Peribacillus simplex NBRC 15720 = DSM 1321: one gene and its partners. The protein of the gene in region 1 interacts with the protein of each later gene in a pairwise test. Links are inferred from orthologs where the notes say so. Each region holds a gene or a part of one and is shown on either strand. Other genes may lie near its edges. The genes, in order: ezrA, ftsA and ftsZ.

The links.
Region 2: the proteins of ezrA (region 1) and ftsA interact in binary tests that used the Bacillus subtilis proteins (3 or more experiments, as listed by UniProt). The link is inferred for Peribacillus simplex NBRC 15720 = DSM 1321 from one-to-one orthologs.
Region 3: the proteins of ezrA (region 1) and ftsZ interact in binary tests that used the Bacillus subtilis proteins (3 or more experiments, as listed by UniProt). The link is inferred for Peribacillus simplex NBRC 15720 = DSM 1321 from one-to-one orthologs.

The regions. Positions count from the first base shown.
Region 1 is NZ_CP017704.1:4,056,275-4,063,338, reverse strand. Bases 398-3,244 are described here. They hold ezrA (septation ring formation regulator EzrA), read right to left. Parts: upstream 2,745-3,244; coding sequence 1,050-2,744; downstream 398-1,049. Other genes in these bases: hisJ (histidinol-phosphatase HisJ), read left to right, coding at 2,911-3,244; BS1321_RS19620 (cysteine desulfurase family protein), read right to left, coding at 398-820. Outside these bases: more of BS1321_RS19620, read right to left, coding at 1-397; more of hisJ, read left to right, coding at 3,245-3,714; forespore capture DNA-binding protein RefZ, read right to left, coding at 3,716-4,372; BS1321_RS19600 (GAF domain-containing protein), read left to right, coding at 4,527-5,006; rpsD (30S ribosomal protein S4), read left to right, coding at 5,579-6,181; tyrS (tyrosine--tRNA ligase), read right to left, coding at 6,280-7,064. UniProt on the Bacillus subtilis protein: Negative regulator of FtsZ ring formation; modulates the frequency and position of FtsZ ring formation. Inhibits FtsZ ring formation at polar sites. Interacts either with FtsZ or with one of its binding partners to promote depolymerization.
Region 2 is NZ_CP017704.1:1,022,754-1,029,805, reverse strand. The notes cover bases 4,218-7,052. They hold ftsA (cell division protein FtsA), read left to right. Parts: upstream 4,218-4,903; coding sequence 4,904-6,202; downstream 6,203-7,052. Other genes in these bases: ftsZ (cell division protein FtsZ), read left to right, coding at 6,247-7,052; BS1321_RS04705 (small basic family protein), read left to right, coding at 4,275-4,640; BS1321_RS04710 (DUF881 domain-containing protein), read left to right, coding at 4,218-4,275. Outside these bases: spoVE (stage V sporulation protein E), read left to right, coding at 1-666; murB (UDP-N-acetylmuramate dehydrogenase), read left to right, coding at 1,021-1,929; BS1321_RS04720 (cell division protein FtsQ/DivIB), read left to right, coding at 2,061-2,843; BS1321_RS04715 (DUF881 domain-containing protein), read left to right, coding at 2,830-3,522; more of BS1321_RS04710, read left to right, coding at 3,565-4,217. UniProt on the Bacillus subtilis protein: Cell division protein that is required for the assembly of the Z ring. May serve as a membrane anchor for the Z ring. Binds and hydrolyzes ATP. Also involved in sporulation.
Region 3 is NZ_CP017704.1:1,021,101-1,024,262, forward strand. What follows is about bases 381-3,162. They hold ftsZ (cell division protein FtsZ), read right to left. Parts: upstream 2,460-3,162; coding sequence 1,302-2,459; downstream 381-1,301. Other genes in these bases: spoIIGA (sigma-E processing peptidase SpoIIGA), read right to left, coding at 381-839; ftsA (cell division protein FtsA), read right to left, coding at 2,504-3,162. Outside these bases: more of spoIIGA, read right to left, coding at 1-380. UniProt on the Bacillus subtilis protein: Essential cell division protein that forms a contractile ring structure (Z ring) at the future cell division site. The regulation of the ring assembly controls the timing and the location of cell division.

The DNA of each region.
Region 1 (7,064 bases):
AACCTTTATATAAATAAGTTTTGATTTGCTGCAGCTTATCATGATACATCAATTGATTGTTCATACTAATACGCAAAGCCTTCGATAAGGCGACGATTCCCGCGACATTTTCGGTGCCGCTCCTGATTTTCGTTTCTTGATTGCCACCATGGAAAAGCGGATCGACCCGAACGCCTTCACGAACATAAAGGATGCCCGTCCCCTTCAAGCCGTGCACCTTGTGGCCGGAGATTGTACATAAATCCACATTGGCATCACGCAATGATAACGTAACTTTGCCTGTACCCTGAACATTATCGACATGAAAGAGCACGTTTGGGTATTGTTTTAACAATTTGCCCACTTCAACAATCGGCTGTATCGAGCCAACTTCATTATTAACATGCATGATGGAAACCAAAAAGGTATCTTCCCTCAATGCATCCTTAAGATCCGTTACATCAATTTGCCCAAATTCGTAAACTGGAAGATATGTGATCTCATAACCCATTTTCGTCAATGATTGGCATGCATCTTCTACAGAAGGATGTTCAATCGCTGTCGTGATTATGTGTTTGCCGCGATTTCCCTGAGAGTGGGCGGCCCCTTTAATGGCAAGATTATTTCCTTCCGTCCCCCCGGAAGTGAAATATATTTCCGAACTCTTCACCTTCAATAAATCAGCGATCTGCTTTCTTGCAGCGGAAAGCAGTTTTTCGGATTGCACCCCAAGTCCATGAAGTGAAGAGGGGTTCCCGAAATAGTCCGAAGTTACCTTCATGAATGATTCGATTACTTCGGGATATGGTTTTGTTGTTGCACTATTGTCAAAATAAATCATGGGTTCACCTTCCATGTTTTTGTATCTATGATGATCACTCTACTAAATATTAGTTTCAATGTTGCTGTTGCAACTTCTAATATTAACATAATTGAATTTGAAAGAGAATGTAAAACACTGGTCCATGAATGATAGGAGACCTGCTTCTTTTAATTCCCGCAGAATGATTTAACTTCCCACCTATCTATTCAGGGGCCGGTAAAAGAAAAAAACCCGCCATGGCGGGTTTTCAGGAAAGGACTTCTTCTATGTTCGCCCCGATTTTTTGTAAACTGCCTGGGTCGACCTTTTCTATGGCGGTGGCTGCCGTTTCCAATGCGGCTTGATATTCATAGCTTCGGAATTTGGCTTCCGCTTCCCTTAGGCTCTCGGCAACCATATCGTGACTGCTTCGATAGCGATTTCCGAATTGGATCACCTTTTCGGCCAAATACATATGTTCGATCAATTCTTGCGCTTTTTCGTGGACCCTATTCACCTGTTGAACCGCTTTTTCCAAATAAATATAAACAGCGGCCATCTCAAGCGGCTTTTCTTCAAGTTTCCCCTGAACGTCATCCATGCATTCTTTAGCGTCCTGAAGCACCACTTTATACTCTTCTGGAAGACCTGGAATATTACTTTTTGCAATTAAGCGTCCAGTATCGACCATTTTGCGTTTCAATTCGGCCAGTGAATCCCTGGCATCCATTTCATCTTTTCGTAAAGCCTGTAATTTAACGGTAAAGTCTTTCTGATTTTCCTGTAATTCCTTCAACTGTACAGCCAGCCCCTGCATCTCTTCGCTGATAAGGGAGCTTGCCATCACATTATCCTCCATTTTCAAGTTGAGCAATTGATGGCGTTTCGAAATCTGGGCAATCTGCTTTTCCATTTTCCGTTGTGCATCGAGCTCATTTTCCGTCAGATGATACGTGTGTTGAACATGTATGGTTTCAACTTTAAGTTTATCGTTTTCATATTCTAGGTCACTTATCGTTTTCCTAAGAACTTCATCATTTTTCAAGATATACTGTTTTGAAAGTACTTCTTTTTCCAAAAGGTCATAAAGCACCTCAATGCTTTCACGCATTTCTTTAATGCCTTTTTCCACGGCTTCCGTTTCGGCATTTTCCAATTGTGTTTTATATAATTCCAGTTCCTCCTCAAGCCGTGATATTTCCTGCTCGAATTGGATATGGCTCAACTGATACCCTTGTCCTGACATCTCCTCATAACCATCCTTCAATTCATGAAGCTGGGAATGCAGCTCGGATTGGCTATCCACCAATAATTTAGGGAGCATTTCCATTTTAACTGACAGAACCGCCAATTTTTCCTTAATGGATAGAACAAGCTCCCTCGCATTCAAATAATTGCCGTTCACCGTCTCTTCTTCATACTTCTGAAGGATCTGCAATACTTCATCCAAGGAATTTTCCAGCTTATCAGCCGCTTTCCCATAATTATGCCTGTGTGCAAGCAAGGATTTCTTCAATTGACGGTAGGACTCTTTGATATCCTCAATTTCCAATCGATTCTTTTCCTCACTGCCTACGAGTTCATTCAGTTCGTATAAGATCTTTTTGATCATTTCCTCGATTTCATTCAGCTTGACTGTAATTTTGCGCTGTACCTCTTTTGAACGGCTGAAACGGTATTTATCTACGAATTCCTCGGCATCGAATAAAAGTTCTTCGACTTCGGGCATATGATCCGTAATGATGGCGTCCCATTCAATGCGCCAGTTTTCGAACATTTCCTCTGTTTCACCTGTCATATTCAATTGTTTGACTTTAGAAAGCTCTTCCAGCACGGGGCGGTGCGTGATGCTTATTTTCCAGGATTCCAGTCGATCGATTTCTTTAAAATATCTCTTTTTGAAAAAATAACCCCAAATGATGAAAATCAAAATTAATACAATTACCCCAATTATGTAATCCATGGTAAGCCCCCTGTTCTAGTCCTTACAGTCTTGCTCGTTTATATCAATTTTAAAAATGTTAAATTTAATGCTTTTATGATACCATGTTAGCAATAATTTTTGACGAGAAAAATGATTTTTTTGTAGAAAATTGCTACAAATACCTGTTTTTTGGGAGGGAAGGACTATGAAAGCTGACGGTCATGTGCACACTCCGTTTTGCCCTCACGGCTCTACGGATAAATTCGATGAATATATTACGCGGGGAATCGAGCTAGGATTAAAGGAAATCACATTTACGGAACATGCTCCATTGCCACGAGATTTTCAAGATCCTACGCCTGAAAAAGACAGCGGCATGGACGCTGCCCTGCTCCTGGATTACTTTCAAGAGCTCCGCGTACTGAAAAAACGCTATAAAGACAAAATCCTGATCAAAACAGGTCTGGAGGTTGACTTTATAGAGGGGTATGAAAAAGAAACAAAAGAATTCCTCGACGAAATCGGAGAATTCCTTGATGATAGTATACTTTCCGTCCACTTCATCAAGCATCAAAACAGTTGGCATTGCATCGATTTCAGCGAAAATGGGTTTGGTGAGATTGCCAATGAACTAGGTTCAGTGGAATCGGTGTATGCCAAATATTACGATACGCTGGAAAAATCAATAGAAACTGATTTAGGCATTTATAAACCAAAACGGATCGGGCATATTACGCTTGTCCATAAATTCCAGCATCGATATCCGCCGGCATCAAGTTTTGACGAGCGTGTTTACAAGGTTCTCGATATGATCAAGGCTCAAAGGTATGAACTAGATTATAATGGGGCCGGGCTTGTAAAGCCGCTATGCGGTGAACCCTACCCTCCTGAACGATTTGCAAAGCGTGCTTTAGATCTCGGCATTCCGCTTATTTACGGTTCCGATGCCCATCAGGCTAAAGATTTGGGTCAGGGTCATCAGGCACTGATTGCAGGGTTCAATGGTTAACTCATGTATACACTTTAGGCCGGCCGGCTAACAGGGGCTGTAGGTCTTCGGCGATGAAAAGGGTATCTTGCAGAAAACGTCCGACTTCATTGGCATAAATATTCGTGTAATAGGCTTCCTGCGGGAAGACATGAAGCACATCCATCGCATAATGGGTATGCAGGACAGGGGCCGTCAATAAACCCTTCAACTGCAGCATATACATGGGTACGGAGACCTGCTGGAAACTCCTGCTCTTGATCCCTTGTTCCAAAACATATTGAAAATAAGACTTTTCCTTTGTAAAATAAGTCGAATGAATTTCGCGGTTTAAATTGGAATCGAGTGATGATTCCCCATATATGAACCGTGCAGCAAGGAAGTTTTCCCTCTGGAAAGCGAGAATATCCTTTACAAGATTCATCAAGCAATGCTGCGGGCCTTTAAGTTCCAGCAGTGTCATGTTCGTCTCAAGGACCAGGATATATTCTTCTAAATAGGAAGTGAAACAGAATTCCAGCAACCCCTGCTTATTCTTGAAATAGTAGGCAATATTCGCAGCGTTCACTTTCGCTTTATTCGCAATATCCCGTATGGATGTAGCATGATAGCCTTTTAAATGAAATAAATGCAATGCAGCTTCCACAATGGCTTGTTTCGTTGGCGTCTGGCGATTCATTCAGGCAATCCCTCGCTTTCTTTGAGACAAGTCTTGTGGACTACTTCTGCACGGAAGAGCCTGAATCCTTTAGTAAGTTCTCGACAATTTCCCAACAATAAAGCATCATGATTAGAAAGTGCTGTAAAAATATGCGGAAGACAGGTGAACGCTTTTGTTTAATGTCGAAATGTATCAAGGAAAAAAAGAAAAAAACTATGAACTGGTCCAAAAACAACTACTTGCCTTAATCGAAGATGAAACGAACCAGATAGCCAATTTAAGCAATGCGGCAGCTTTACTTAATCAGTTTCTCGATGAGATTAACTGGGTCGGCTTTTATTTATACGAAGAAGGCCAATTAATACTTGGACCCTTCCAGGGCCTTCCAGCCTGTGTCCGCATTCCAATGGGCAAGGGCGTATGCGGAACTTCAGCGGCAACTGAAAAAACCCTGCGCATAGAGGATGTCCATCAATTCCCTGGACATATCGCCTGCGATGCGGCATCAAGATCTGAAATTGTCATACCGCTCATGAAGGATGGAAAATTGTACGGTGTCCTCGATATCGACAGCCCGGTCACGGACCGTTTTGACGAAATGGATCAGCAAGGACTTGAAAAGTTCGCTGAAATCCTTTCCAACCATCTATAAAATTTAAAGGGAGCGGCAATCCTTGCCTGCTCCCTTTTCCATTCCAGGACCCCATGTACATGTACCCGGTCCTTTCCTGAATTCTTCGCAATATATTACGCCTCATCAGCCCTTTTGACATTTTTAGAGAACCTTCTGATATTTCACTTTGAAATGATGCAAAAGAAACAGAATTGAACCACACCCATGGCAAGGGCTCCCAAGAAATGTCGGAAACCATCCATGATTTTTGTATTCATTATCTCATTATAAGGCTTGCAATGGAAAAATCCTCCATAAAAAATTTTTTTAAAAAATATTGTATTTCCTTGCTGCGATTCTCTTTATCTATTCCTTAATTAATCACAACTGTCCTTGACTCATTGAGCAGAATATTATACAATACTCCTTGTGTAAAATATTGCAGCCTATGTGACAGCCTTTATGTTCTCATTTTGTTCCTCAATACAGAGGTGTATCTCGTAACTCTCTGCTGCTAGGGCGAAGGTACATGAAAACAAAATGGTCATGATCGTACATTCACACGGTTTTTATTTTACCAAAATAAAAACATTTAAAGGAGGAGTCATCCTATGGCTCGTTATACTGGCCCAAGCTGGAAACTATCCCGTCGTTTAGGAATTTCCCTAACAGGTACTGGTAAAGAATTAGAAAAACGCCCTTATGCTCCAGGACAACATGGTCCTAACCAACGTAGAAAAATTTCTGAATACGGAATGCAACTACAAGAGAAACAAAAACTTCGTCACATGTACGGAATCACTGAACGTCAATTCCGTTCAATGTTCGACCGCGCTGGCAAACTTAAAGGTGTTCATGGTGAAAACTTCATGATTCTTCTTGAATCACGTCTTGACAACCTAGTTTACCGTCTTGGTTTAGCTCGTACACGTCGTCAAGCACGTCAACTTGTTAACCACGGTCACATCACTGTAGACGGAAGCCGCGTAGACATTCCATCTTACAAAGTGTCTCTTGGACAAACAATCGCAGTTCGTGAAAAATCACGCAACTTCTCAATCATCAAAGAATCAGTTGAAGCAACTAACTTCGTTCCTGATTTCCTTACTTTCGATGCTGAGAAATTAGAAGGTACTTTCACTCGTTTACCAGAACGTTCTGAATTGCCTGCTGAAATTAACGAAGCTCTTATCGTTGAGTTCTACTCTCGTTAATAACTTCAAAAACCCCATCCTTGGATGGGGTTTTTTTTTTGCAACTAAACACCCTTGCATGACAAAGCCCGGCTGGGATTCAGCCGGGCCTTGAACAATCATTTCACTAATGTGTATTTCTTCTTGCCGCGACGAACGAGAATGAACTCCCCTTCAATCTTGGCAGCTTCCGTCACTACATATTGCAGATCCGTCACTTTCTCCCCATTTATGGAGATTGCCCCATTCTGAATATCTTCACGGGCTTGACGCTTTGATGGCGAAATTTTCGCTTCAACGATTAAATCGACCAAACCGATATCTTCCTTGCTTTCACGTTCGAAGCTAGGGACATCTTTAAAGCCCAATTTGATTTCCGCTGCACTTAAATTCTTCACCTCACCGCTGAATAGGGCGGCAGAGATTTTGATTGCTTGGTCAAGAGCTTCCTGACCATGAATCAAACGGGTCATTTCTTCCCCTAAAGCTTTTTGCGCTTTACGTAAATGCGGTTCGGACTGTACGGATTGCTCTAACTCTTCAATCACCTCACGAGATAGGAATGTGAAGAATTTCAGGTATTTCACTACATCAGCATCGGCTGTATTGATCCAGAATTGGTAAAATTCATACGGAGTCGTCTTTTCCGGGTCAAGCCAAATCGCTCCGCCTTCCGTTTTACCGAATTTCGTTCCATCCGCTTTCGTTACGAGCGGGATCGTCATACCGAATGCTTTAGCATTCTCATCATTGGATTTCCTGATCATTTCAAGGCCGGTCGTAATGTTGCCCCATTGATCACTGCCGCCAATTTGCAATTTACAGTCATAATTTCTGTATAAATGACCGAAATCAATTCCTTGTAAGATCGTGTACGCAAATTCAGTAAAGGAAATTCCCGTAT
Region 2 (7,052 bases), 3.0 Mb from region 1 along the record:
CCATCCTTGGGTTTAGTGTTATTGGCATTTGGATTGATCATGTTACAGCCGGACCTTGGAACGGGAACGGTAATGGTTGGAACATGCATCGTTATGATTTTTATTTCCGGGGCAAAGATCAGCCACTTTGTCGGCTTGGGTCTAATCGGGGTAGCAGGTTTTATCGGTCTAATATTGTCAGCGCCCTACCGGATAAAAAGGATTACGTCTTTTCTGGATCCTTGGGAAGACCCTTTGGGCAGTGGATTTCAAATGATTCAATCGTTTTATGCAATCGGGCCTGGGGGATTGTTCGGATTGGGACTTGGGCAAAGCCGTCAAAAGTTTTTCTATTTACCAGAACCGCAGACTGATTTCATTTTTGCCATACTTTCCGAGGAACTTGGCTTCATCGGGGGCTCTCTGGTCATTTTATTATTTGCCCTTATGCTTTGGCGGGGCATTCGGATTGCACTTGGTGCCCCTGATTTATATGGGAGCCTTGTAGCGGTGGGAATCATTGCAATGGTCGCCATTCAAGTGATGATCAATATAGGGGTGGTAACGGGACTGATGCCAGTTACGGGGATCACCTTGCCCCTCTTAAGTTATGGCGGTTCATCCTTGACACTTATGTTGATGGCGATTGGGGTGCTCCTGAACATTAGCCGTTATTCAAGGTTCTGAAATAAGTAAAATATATGGTTTGGCAAAAGGGAAGTCCTGTTAAACGCAGGGCTTCCTTTTTTTACGTTAAAAACCCTTGCAGGAAAACGATTTTGGAGGGTGCCTCGCCGAAAATTAGAAATAATTGAAATGCCGCTTAAATATTACCATGTATGAATGTTGGGGAATCCACAATAAATATTGGCAATACGGCTTTGTTTAGACTATAGTATAAGAGGGTTAGGCCATACTGGGGCTTGCTTCTGTTCATTTTTCTGCTAAAAAGGCGTTGTTAAACTTGTAATATAAGTGACCTCATGGAAGAGGAAATGAAAATAATAACTTGGAATTTTTGGAACAACAAGGAGGTTTATCATGGATAATGTGATAAAGCAATTAACTGAAATGAAAATCGGCAAAGTTCTTGAACAGGAACCGCTTGCGAATCATACAACTATGAAAATTGGAGGGCCGGCTGATTTATTCATCGTGCCGTCATCCGTTGAAAATATAGAAAAAACGATGCAGGTTATCAAAGAACATGGAATGCCATGGAGGGTGATCGGCAGGGGCTCGAACCTACTTGTCAGTGATGGTGGAATTGAAGGTGCCGTGCTTAAATTGGGTAAAGGACTTGATCATCTCGAGATAAATGGAACGGAGATTAAAGCAGGCGCTGGGGTATCACTTGTCAGCCTGTCCGTACAAATCAGTAAAAAAGGGTATGCAGGATTGGAATTTGCCAGTGGGATTCCTGGTTCCGTCGGCGGAGCTGTCTATATGAACGCTGGTGCACACGGTTCCGATATGAGTGAAATCCTCAAGGAGGCACATGTTCTTTTTGAAGATGGAACTCTAGCTTGGCTTTCGAAGGAAGACATGGAGTTTTCTTATCGGACTTCTCTGCTTCAGAAGAAAAGACCTGGTATCGTACTGGAAGCAATTTTTCAATTGACAGAGGGTGATAAAACCGAAATCGTTGAAAGAATGCAGAATAACAAGAATTATCGTAAAGAAACCCAGCCTTATAATCTTCCATGTGCCGGGAGCATATTTAGGAATCCACTTCCACATCATGCTGGTAAATTGGTAGAGAATGCGGGCTTGAAGGGACATTCTATTGGCGGAGCTCAGATTTCACCGATGCATGGGAACTTTATCGTTAACACAGGTAATGGAAGTGCAGCGGATGTTCAAGCCTTGATACAGCATGTGAAGGATACTGTGTATGATAAGTTTGAAATTGAAATGGAAACAGAAGTGGAAATTATCGGAAGAAAATAATAGGATTCATTATATCCAAATATTGTGATATAATGTGTTACCTTTTAAAGTTTGTTAATAACCAAATATTGAGTTTGTCTTGATTCCGCACTGTCAAGAACCATCCATTTTTTCAGGAAGAGGTGAAGGGGATGGAAAAGGGGAAAATCGTTTCCATTGAGGACCGCATCCCGAAATTAAAACAATTAAGAAAAAGCAAAGCAAACAGGCGACTTGTTCTTTTGCTTTCCCTTTTCTTCATTCTGGTTGCTTGTGTGCTATATTTCTTATCCCCGTTGAGCTATGTGAAATCTGTGCAGGTAGAGGGGAATCGTTATATTACTTCCAAACAGATCATTAAATTGAGTAAGGTGAAGATGAATCGAAGCATCTGGAAGGTTGATACAGGTGCAGCCGCAGCCAATATCAAAAAAAATCAAGAAATAAAAAGCGTTAAGGTGACACCGGTATTTCCTAATTCCATTAAAATTACGGTTTCAGAACATAACAGGATGGCGTATCTGTCCAATAATGGGAAGTTTGCACCCATTTTGGAAAACGGGTCCGTTTTAGAGGAGTTAGCAACAGGCGAAATTCCAGTATTTGCCCCTGTTTTAATTGGTTTCAAAGAGGGTAAAGCATTAAAGTTGCTTTTAGAAGAGCTGGACAAGCTTCCTGTCGAGATTCAGAATGCCATTTCAGAAATTCATTACGCTCCAACCAAAACCGATGTCTATCATATCGTCATGTTTATGAACGATGGGTTTGAAGTAAGTGCGACAAGCCGTACTTTATACGAGAAAATGATTCACTATCCATCGATTGTCAGCCAGTTGGATCCAGAGGTAAAGGGAGTCATCGATCTGGAAGTGGGTTCTTATTTTAAAGCATATGAAGACGCTGAACAAAAGGAAGACACTAATGAGGAAAATTAATGGCAAACAGGTGGTTTTACCCCTGGTTTGCGTGGTTCTCGGATTCATGATTGCCTTCTCTTACAATCTGACCAAAGAAGGTGAAGGTGCAGGGAAGGACAAAGCCTGGGATCAGGAATATGAGCTTAGGCAGCAGCTGATCGAACAAGAGAAACAGAACCGGGAACTTCAGAAGGAACTCCTTCAGAAGCAAGAAAATGTATCTCAAATAGAAAAAGACCTAGCTCAGGAAAAGCAGCTTTTTTTCAATTTGGCAAAGGATACGGAAAAATACCGTATGTTTCTCGGAAAAGTGAAAGTGAAAGGCTCAGGCCTTCAAGTGACGCTTGAAGATGGTACAGATATGGATTCAGAAGACAATGTTAATAATTACCTCGTCCATGAACAGCATGTCTTCAAGGTCGTCAATGAACTATACATTTCAGGTGCAGAGGCTGTTGCGATTAACGGTCAAAGGTTAAATCATGATTCATACATAATTTGTAATGGGCCAGTGATTACAATCGATGGCCATCAGCATCCTGCTCCCTTCATCATATCTGCGATTGGGGACCCGGATGTCCTGGGTGCTTCACTAGACTTACCCGGTGGCATCAAGGAACAGCTGGTTAATGAGAATATTATCTTTACAGTGGAAAAGCAAAAGAATATCATTTTTGATCCAATTATTGGAGGGTAATCAGACCGCCGGATTCGATGAAAGATTGGTGAGAAACTGGAAATGAAAAAAAAGCTTTCTTTTAGTTTGGTTACGTTGATTGCTGGCTTCATGCTTGCTATTCAATTCAATTTGGTGAATCAGCCTGTCGTTTCCGATACAAGGGATATGTGGGAGCTGAAAAATGATTTATTGAAAGAACAGCAGACCCAGGCGGATTTAATAGAGGGTATCAGTAAGCTTGAGGGAAAAATAGCATCCTATGAAACAAAGAAAAATGAGAGTAAAGAAGAAGTATTGCGTGACACCCTGACCGAATTAAAGACTGACGCAGGTTTGACTGAAATAAAAGGAAATGGAGTACTCGTATCTATACAGCCTATCAAAGCAGATATCCTTCTTGGTGAGAAGGTCGAGTATATTTCACCTGTATTGATCATTCGGCTCATTAATGAAATGTATAGGTATGGCGCTAACGAAATTTCCATTTCAGGACAAAGGTATATATCGACATCGGTTATTCGTGATATAAATGGGCAGCCGAAAATGGACGGATATCCTCTTGTTCATTACCCGGTCGAAATTCAGGCAATAACGGTTGATCCAAAGAAACTGAAGCAGCGTATTGAAGGTTCCGAACTTATGGATGATTTCTTTATAGATAATTTTGAAGTGCAAATTAAGGTGCATTCCGGTCAGTTGACATTGCCGGCCTACCAAAATGCTGTTAATGTGGAACACATGAAACCCGTTATGGATGGGGGGGAATCGTAATGTGGCTGCCAGTTTTTGGACTCTTGATTGGAATCACCCTCGGTTTTTTGGTTGATTTTGATATTCCCCATGAATATTCAAATTATCTCTCCATCGCCGTGCTTGCTGCTTTTGATACCTTATTTGGGGGCATACGGGCACATCTGCAAAATATTTATGATGAAGTTGTATTTGTAACAGGATTCTTCTTTAATATTGTTTTAGCTGCAGGTTTGGCTTTTCTAGGTGTACATCTTGGTGTAGACTTATATTTAGCCGCAATCTTTGTTTTCGGTGTAAGGCTCTTTCAAAATATCGCCCTGATTAGAAGGATCCTAATTGAAAAATGGTCCATTTCCCGGAAAAAGCAGAAAAAAAATCTATAATTTTAAAGGGAATTAAGTTATAAATGACGAATAGTTTAAGGCAGTATCTAGTTTATTAAGTAGATCAGTCTTGTTGAGAAGCGAACAATAAACACCATAGAGTGAGAAATCTACGAGTTTTGTTCGGGAAATACAAAATGAACCGCTTAATATGAAATTCGCGAGTTGTTGAAATCAGTTCTGTTATTCTATAATGTATAAGTCTTCGATATAAAAATGTTATTCTACTAATACATGTATAAAACTGAAGGAGGTGCCATGGAATGAACAGCAACGAAATATACGTAAGTCTTGACATCGGTACATCCAGTGTAAAAGTTATCATTGGGGAAATGGTCAATGACACATTAAATATAATCGGTGTAGGAAATATTAAATCAGAGGGGCTCAAAAAGGGTTCGATCGTCGGTATAGATGAAACCGTCCAATCCATTCAAAAGGCTATAGAGCAAGCAGAACGGATGATAGGGATGGAGATAAAAAAGGTAATCGTCGGCATAAGTGGAAATCACGTGACGCTTCAGCCGTGTCATGGGGTAGTAGCGGTATCCAGTGACAATAAAGAGATTACCGAGCATGACGTTTTCCGTGTTAGAGAAGCAGCGGAGTTAATAACGATACCATCCGACAGGGAAATCATCGACGTGGTGCCGATTCACTACAAAGTTGATGAACTTGATGAAATCAGTGATCCAAGGGGCATGATAGGTGTCCGGTTGGAAATGAGAGGGATTTTAATCACAGGTCTTCGGACAATTTTACATAATACGCTGCGCTGTGTGGAAAGGGCAGGGTTAGAAATAACCGATATCGCCCTTCAGCCCTTAGCCGCAGGTTCCCTTGTTTTATCCAAGGATGAAAAAGAACTTGGTGTGGCACTTGTCGATATTGGCGGAGGTTCCACGACTCTGGCAATTTTCGAACAAGGCTATTTACAATATACGTCTGTGATACCTATAGGCGGGGAAACACTTACTAAGGACCTTTCCATCGTTCTAAGGACAACGATGGAAGAAGCTGAGAAAATAAAAGTAAAGCATGGACATGCCTTTTATGATGACGCGTCTGAAGATGAAGTATTCCAAATACCGATCATCGGCAGCGATCAGCAGCAGACCTGCAACCAGTTAATGCTTTCGGATATCATTGAAGCGCGGGTGACCGAAATATTCGAGTTGATTCAAGATGATTTGAGGAGACTTGGCTTCCAGGATATACCGGGTGGTTTCGTGTTGACCGGGGGCGTCGTCAAGATGCCGGGAGTCCTGGAGCTAGCTCAATATGTGTTCCAAAACCGAGTAAGGACAGCTGAACCCAATTACATCGGTGTTAGGGAACCCCAATACACGACAGCTGTTGGTTTGATTAAACACGCATGCAAGAAAGAGAGAATGCAAAAAAACACCGCTAATAAAACTCCTGTAGCAGCTGGACAAGCTCAAGAAGATAACGACCAGCGCAGCCAGAAGGTTTCTCAGAAAAACAAAGAGAACACGGCTAAAAAACAAGGTGAAAAAGGTGAATCTAAATTCAAAAAAATCCTGGGTTACTTTTTTGAATAACAATCATTAAGAATCGGGAATTTCGTCAAAATAGGAGGATTGTCATGTTGGAGTTTGATTCTAATCTAGAACAATTAGCAACGATAAAAGTAATAGGTGTTGGCGGCGGCGGAAACAATGCGGTAAACAGAATGATCGAGCATGGTGTACAGGGTGTTGAGTTTATTTCTGTCAATACTGACGCACAAGCTCTTAATCTATCAAAAGCAGAAATCAAAATGCAAATCGGTGGGAAGCTTACACGCGGTTTGGGTGCAGGTGCCAATCCCGAGGTAGGAAAAAAAGCTGCTGAGGAAAGCAAAGAGCAGATTGAAGAAGCGCTTAAAGGTGCCGATATGGTATTCGTAACGGCTGGAATGGGCGGCGGTACAGGAACAGGGGCTGCTCCTGTCATAGCGGGCATTGCTAAAGATCTAGGGGCTCTTACAGTGGGTGTAGTTACACGTCCATTTACTTTCGAAGGCCGAAAACGTGCAACACAGGCACAAGGCGGCATTTCATCCATGAAGGAATCGGTTGACACACTGATCGTCATTCCGAACGACCGCCTCCTTGAAATCGTCGATAAAAGCACGCCAATGCTTGAAGCATTCCGTGAAGCCGATAATGTACTTCGTCAAGGTGTACAAGGGATTTCAGATTTAATTGCTGTTCCAGGTCTTATTAACTTGGACTTTGCCGATGTGAAGACCATCATGTCTAACAAAGGTTCAGCACTTATGGGAATCGGGATTTCCTCAGGGGAAAACCGTGCGGCGGAAGCGGCGAAAAAAGCCATTTCCAGTCCGTTGCTTGAAACATCGATTGATGGTGCCCAAGGCGTACTGATGAATATTACCGGTGGTACGAA
Region 3 (3,162 bases), 3.0 Mb from region 1 along the record:
GTAAACGAAACGAGACCCTGCTTGACATGAAATTCTTTTTCTCCTTGAACGATTTTAATGTAATCCGGTTTGATTGCGGTTAACAGCTGATGTTCATGACCCACGACTTTATAAGGGATGACACGCATTCTTCCTGTCCATGAATATTCGGGCTGCACTTCCTGACTAATCAGGTTATCAGGGTTTTTAAAGAGCTCTAGCATATCGTTCGGAATTCCTGTTTCCCCGCCTGAAAGAGAGATGATCATTACTGGGGAACGTGTAATCGGGTCATATAATTGATTGCCACTATCCACCAATCCATGAAACGTTCCTTCAAAGTCAGAAATTTTAACCGAGACCGAAACCATTTGTTCATGAGTAAGCTTGGTCATCTCCATCCCTTCAAGTGTTCGCTTGGAAAATTGCCATGCGAGCGGGAACCCGATCATTACGAATATCCAGCTGACAGGGTCGCCAAAACGATTGATTCCTGCATATTGGCCAGGGTCCTTGGACACGATTTGGAATTCAAATAGGTAGTGAAGTCCCAGAAGGATCCCTCCCGATAAAAACGTCACGAAATATAACGTGGCCACCGATTTCATGAAAAGTTTTAACCTATTAAACCCAAAGGTTGCCAGCACCATGACCAGGGATACTAATATTTTCATGTACACTCGGTCGGCAATTGCATAAAAAGGAGTGAATGCCAATACGATAATGAAGGAACCAATCAGCCCGCCGATGCATACCCGCCAAAGAGCTACCCTTCGTTTGAGAATGATTGCGGTCCAATATAAAAGGAGGCAGTCAAATAACCAATTCAACAACCAGATCACATCTAAATATAAAGTCAAACACCCTCCCCTCCTTTTATGAACTAACCTTCCACTAGCAAAAAGTATAGCGTACCTGCCCTTAGAAAGTGTGTCACTTTTTGTACTGAAAACTTAAGAGTTTTTCAGTCATTTTTACCCTTTTTGTAGAAAAACAGCTATTGATATTTTCAATACTGTCTTCGAGACTATCCTGCTCCCTTTTACTTCTGTCGATTTATGTTATAAAAGTTTAATAATTTATTGCTCTCTCATCTTTTTACATTAATGAATGGAAGTGAACAAAAGATGGGCTTCTGCCCAGGGACATTAAGACAAGATCAAGGATACAATTATCCAGATTTCCTTTAGCACTTCGGTCCGAGTGATAAAGCTCGAGAAAGCCCCATTATTATAAGGTCATTGGCCACTAATGCTATTAAGGAATTCACTTATTAACGACAAAAAACCGTCCCCAAATGGGAACGGCATATGACATTGATTTTAACGGCGTCTATTACGGTTACGGAGGAAGGTTGGAATATCCAAAGCCTCATCACCTTGATTGGCATTACGTGCAGGCTGTTCATTGACTTCTTCTCTCTTCACTTCACGCTTCACGTTTGACTGTGGCGCTTGTTGTGTCTGAGGTCTTGATTGCTGCTGTTGTCCGAGTGTTGGACGTCCAGTAGGCCGTATTGAAGCTTCAACCTCGTTAAAGCCTGTTGCAATTACCGTAACGACGATTTCATCTTTAAGGTTTTCATTGATAACCGAACCAAAAATCATGTTTACGTCTTGATCGGATGCAGTAGCCACGATATCGGCAGCTTCCTGGACTTCAAAAAGACTTAGGTTCGTACCACCGGTAATATTCATCAGTACGCCTTGGGCACCATCAATCGATGTTTCAAGCAACGGACTGGAAATGGCTTTTTTCGCCGCTTCCGCCGCACGGTTTTCCCCTGAGGAAATCCCGATTCCCATAAGTGCTGAACCTTTGTTAGACATGATGGTCTTCACATCGGCAAAGTCCAAGTTAATAAGACCTGGAACAGCAATTAAATCTGAAATCCCTTGTACACCTTGACGAAGTACATTATCGGCTTCACGGAATGCTTCAAGCATTGGCGTGCTTTTATCGACGATTTCAAGGAGGCGGTCGTTCGGAATGACGATCAGTGTGTCAACCGATTCCTTCATGGATGAAATGCCGCCTTGTGCCTGTGTTGCACGTTTTCGGCCTTCGAAAGTAAATGGACGTGTAACTACACCCACTGTAAGAGCCCCTAGATCTTTAGCAATGCCCGCTATGACAGGAGCAGCCCCTGTTCCTGTACCGCCGCCCATTCCAGCCGTTACGAATACCATATCGGCACCTTTAAGCGCTTCTTCAATCTGCTCTTTGCTTTCCTCAGCAGCTTTTTTTCCTACCTCGGGATTGGCACCTGCACCCAAACCGCGTGTAAGCTTCCCACCGATTTGCATTTTGATTTCTGCTTTTGATAGATTAAGAGCTTGTGCGTCAGTATTGACAGAAATAAACTCAACACCCTGTACACCATGCTCGATCATTCTGTTTACCGCATTGTTTCCGCCGCCGCCAACACCTATTACTTTTATCGTTGCTAATTGTTCTAGATTAGAATCAAACTCCAACATGACAATCCTCCTATTTTGACGAAATTCCCGATTCTTAATGATTGTTATTCAAAAAAGTAACCCAGGATTTTTTTGAATTTAGATTCACCTTTTTCACCTTGTTTTTTAGCCGTGTTCTCTTTGTTTTTCTGAGAAACCTTCTGGCTGCGCTGGTCGTTATCTTCTTGAGCTTGTCCAGCTGCTACAGGAGTTTTATTAGCGGTGTTTTTTTGCATTCTCTCTTTCTTGCATGCGTGTTTAATCAAACCAACAGCTGTCGTGTATTGGGGTTCCCTAACACCGATGTAATTGGGTTCAGCTGTCCTTACTCGGTTTTGGAACACATATTGAGCTAGCTCCAGGACTCCCGGCATCTTGACGACGCCCCCGGTCAACACGAAACCACCCGGTATATCCTGGAAGCCAAGTCTCCTCAAATCATCTTGAATCAACTCGAATATTTCGGTCACCCGCGCTTCAATGATATCCGAAAGCATTAACTGGTTGCAGGTCTGCTGCTGATCGCTGCCGATGATCGGTATTTGGAATACTTCATCTTCAGACGCGTCATCATAAAAGGCATGTCCATGCTTTACTTTTATTTTCTCAGCTTCTTCCATCGTTGTCCTTAGAACGATGGAAAGGTCCTTAGTAAGTGTTTCCCCGCCTATAGGTATCACAGACGTATATTGTAAATAGCCTTGTTCGAAAATTGCCAGAGTCG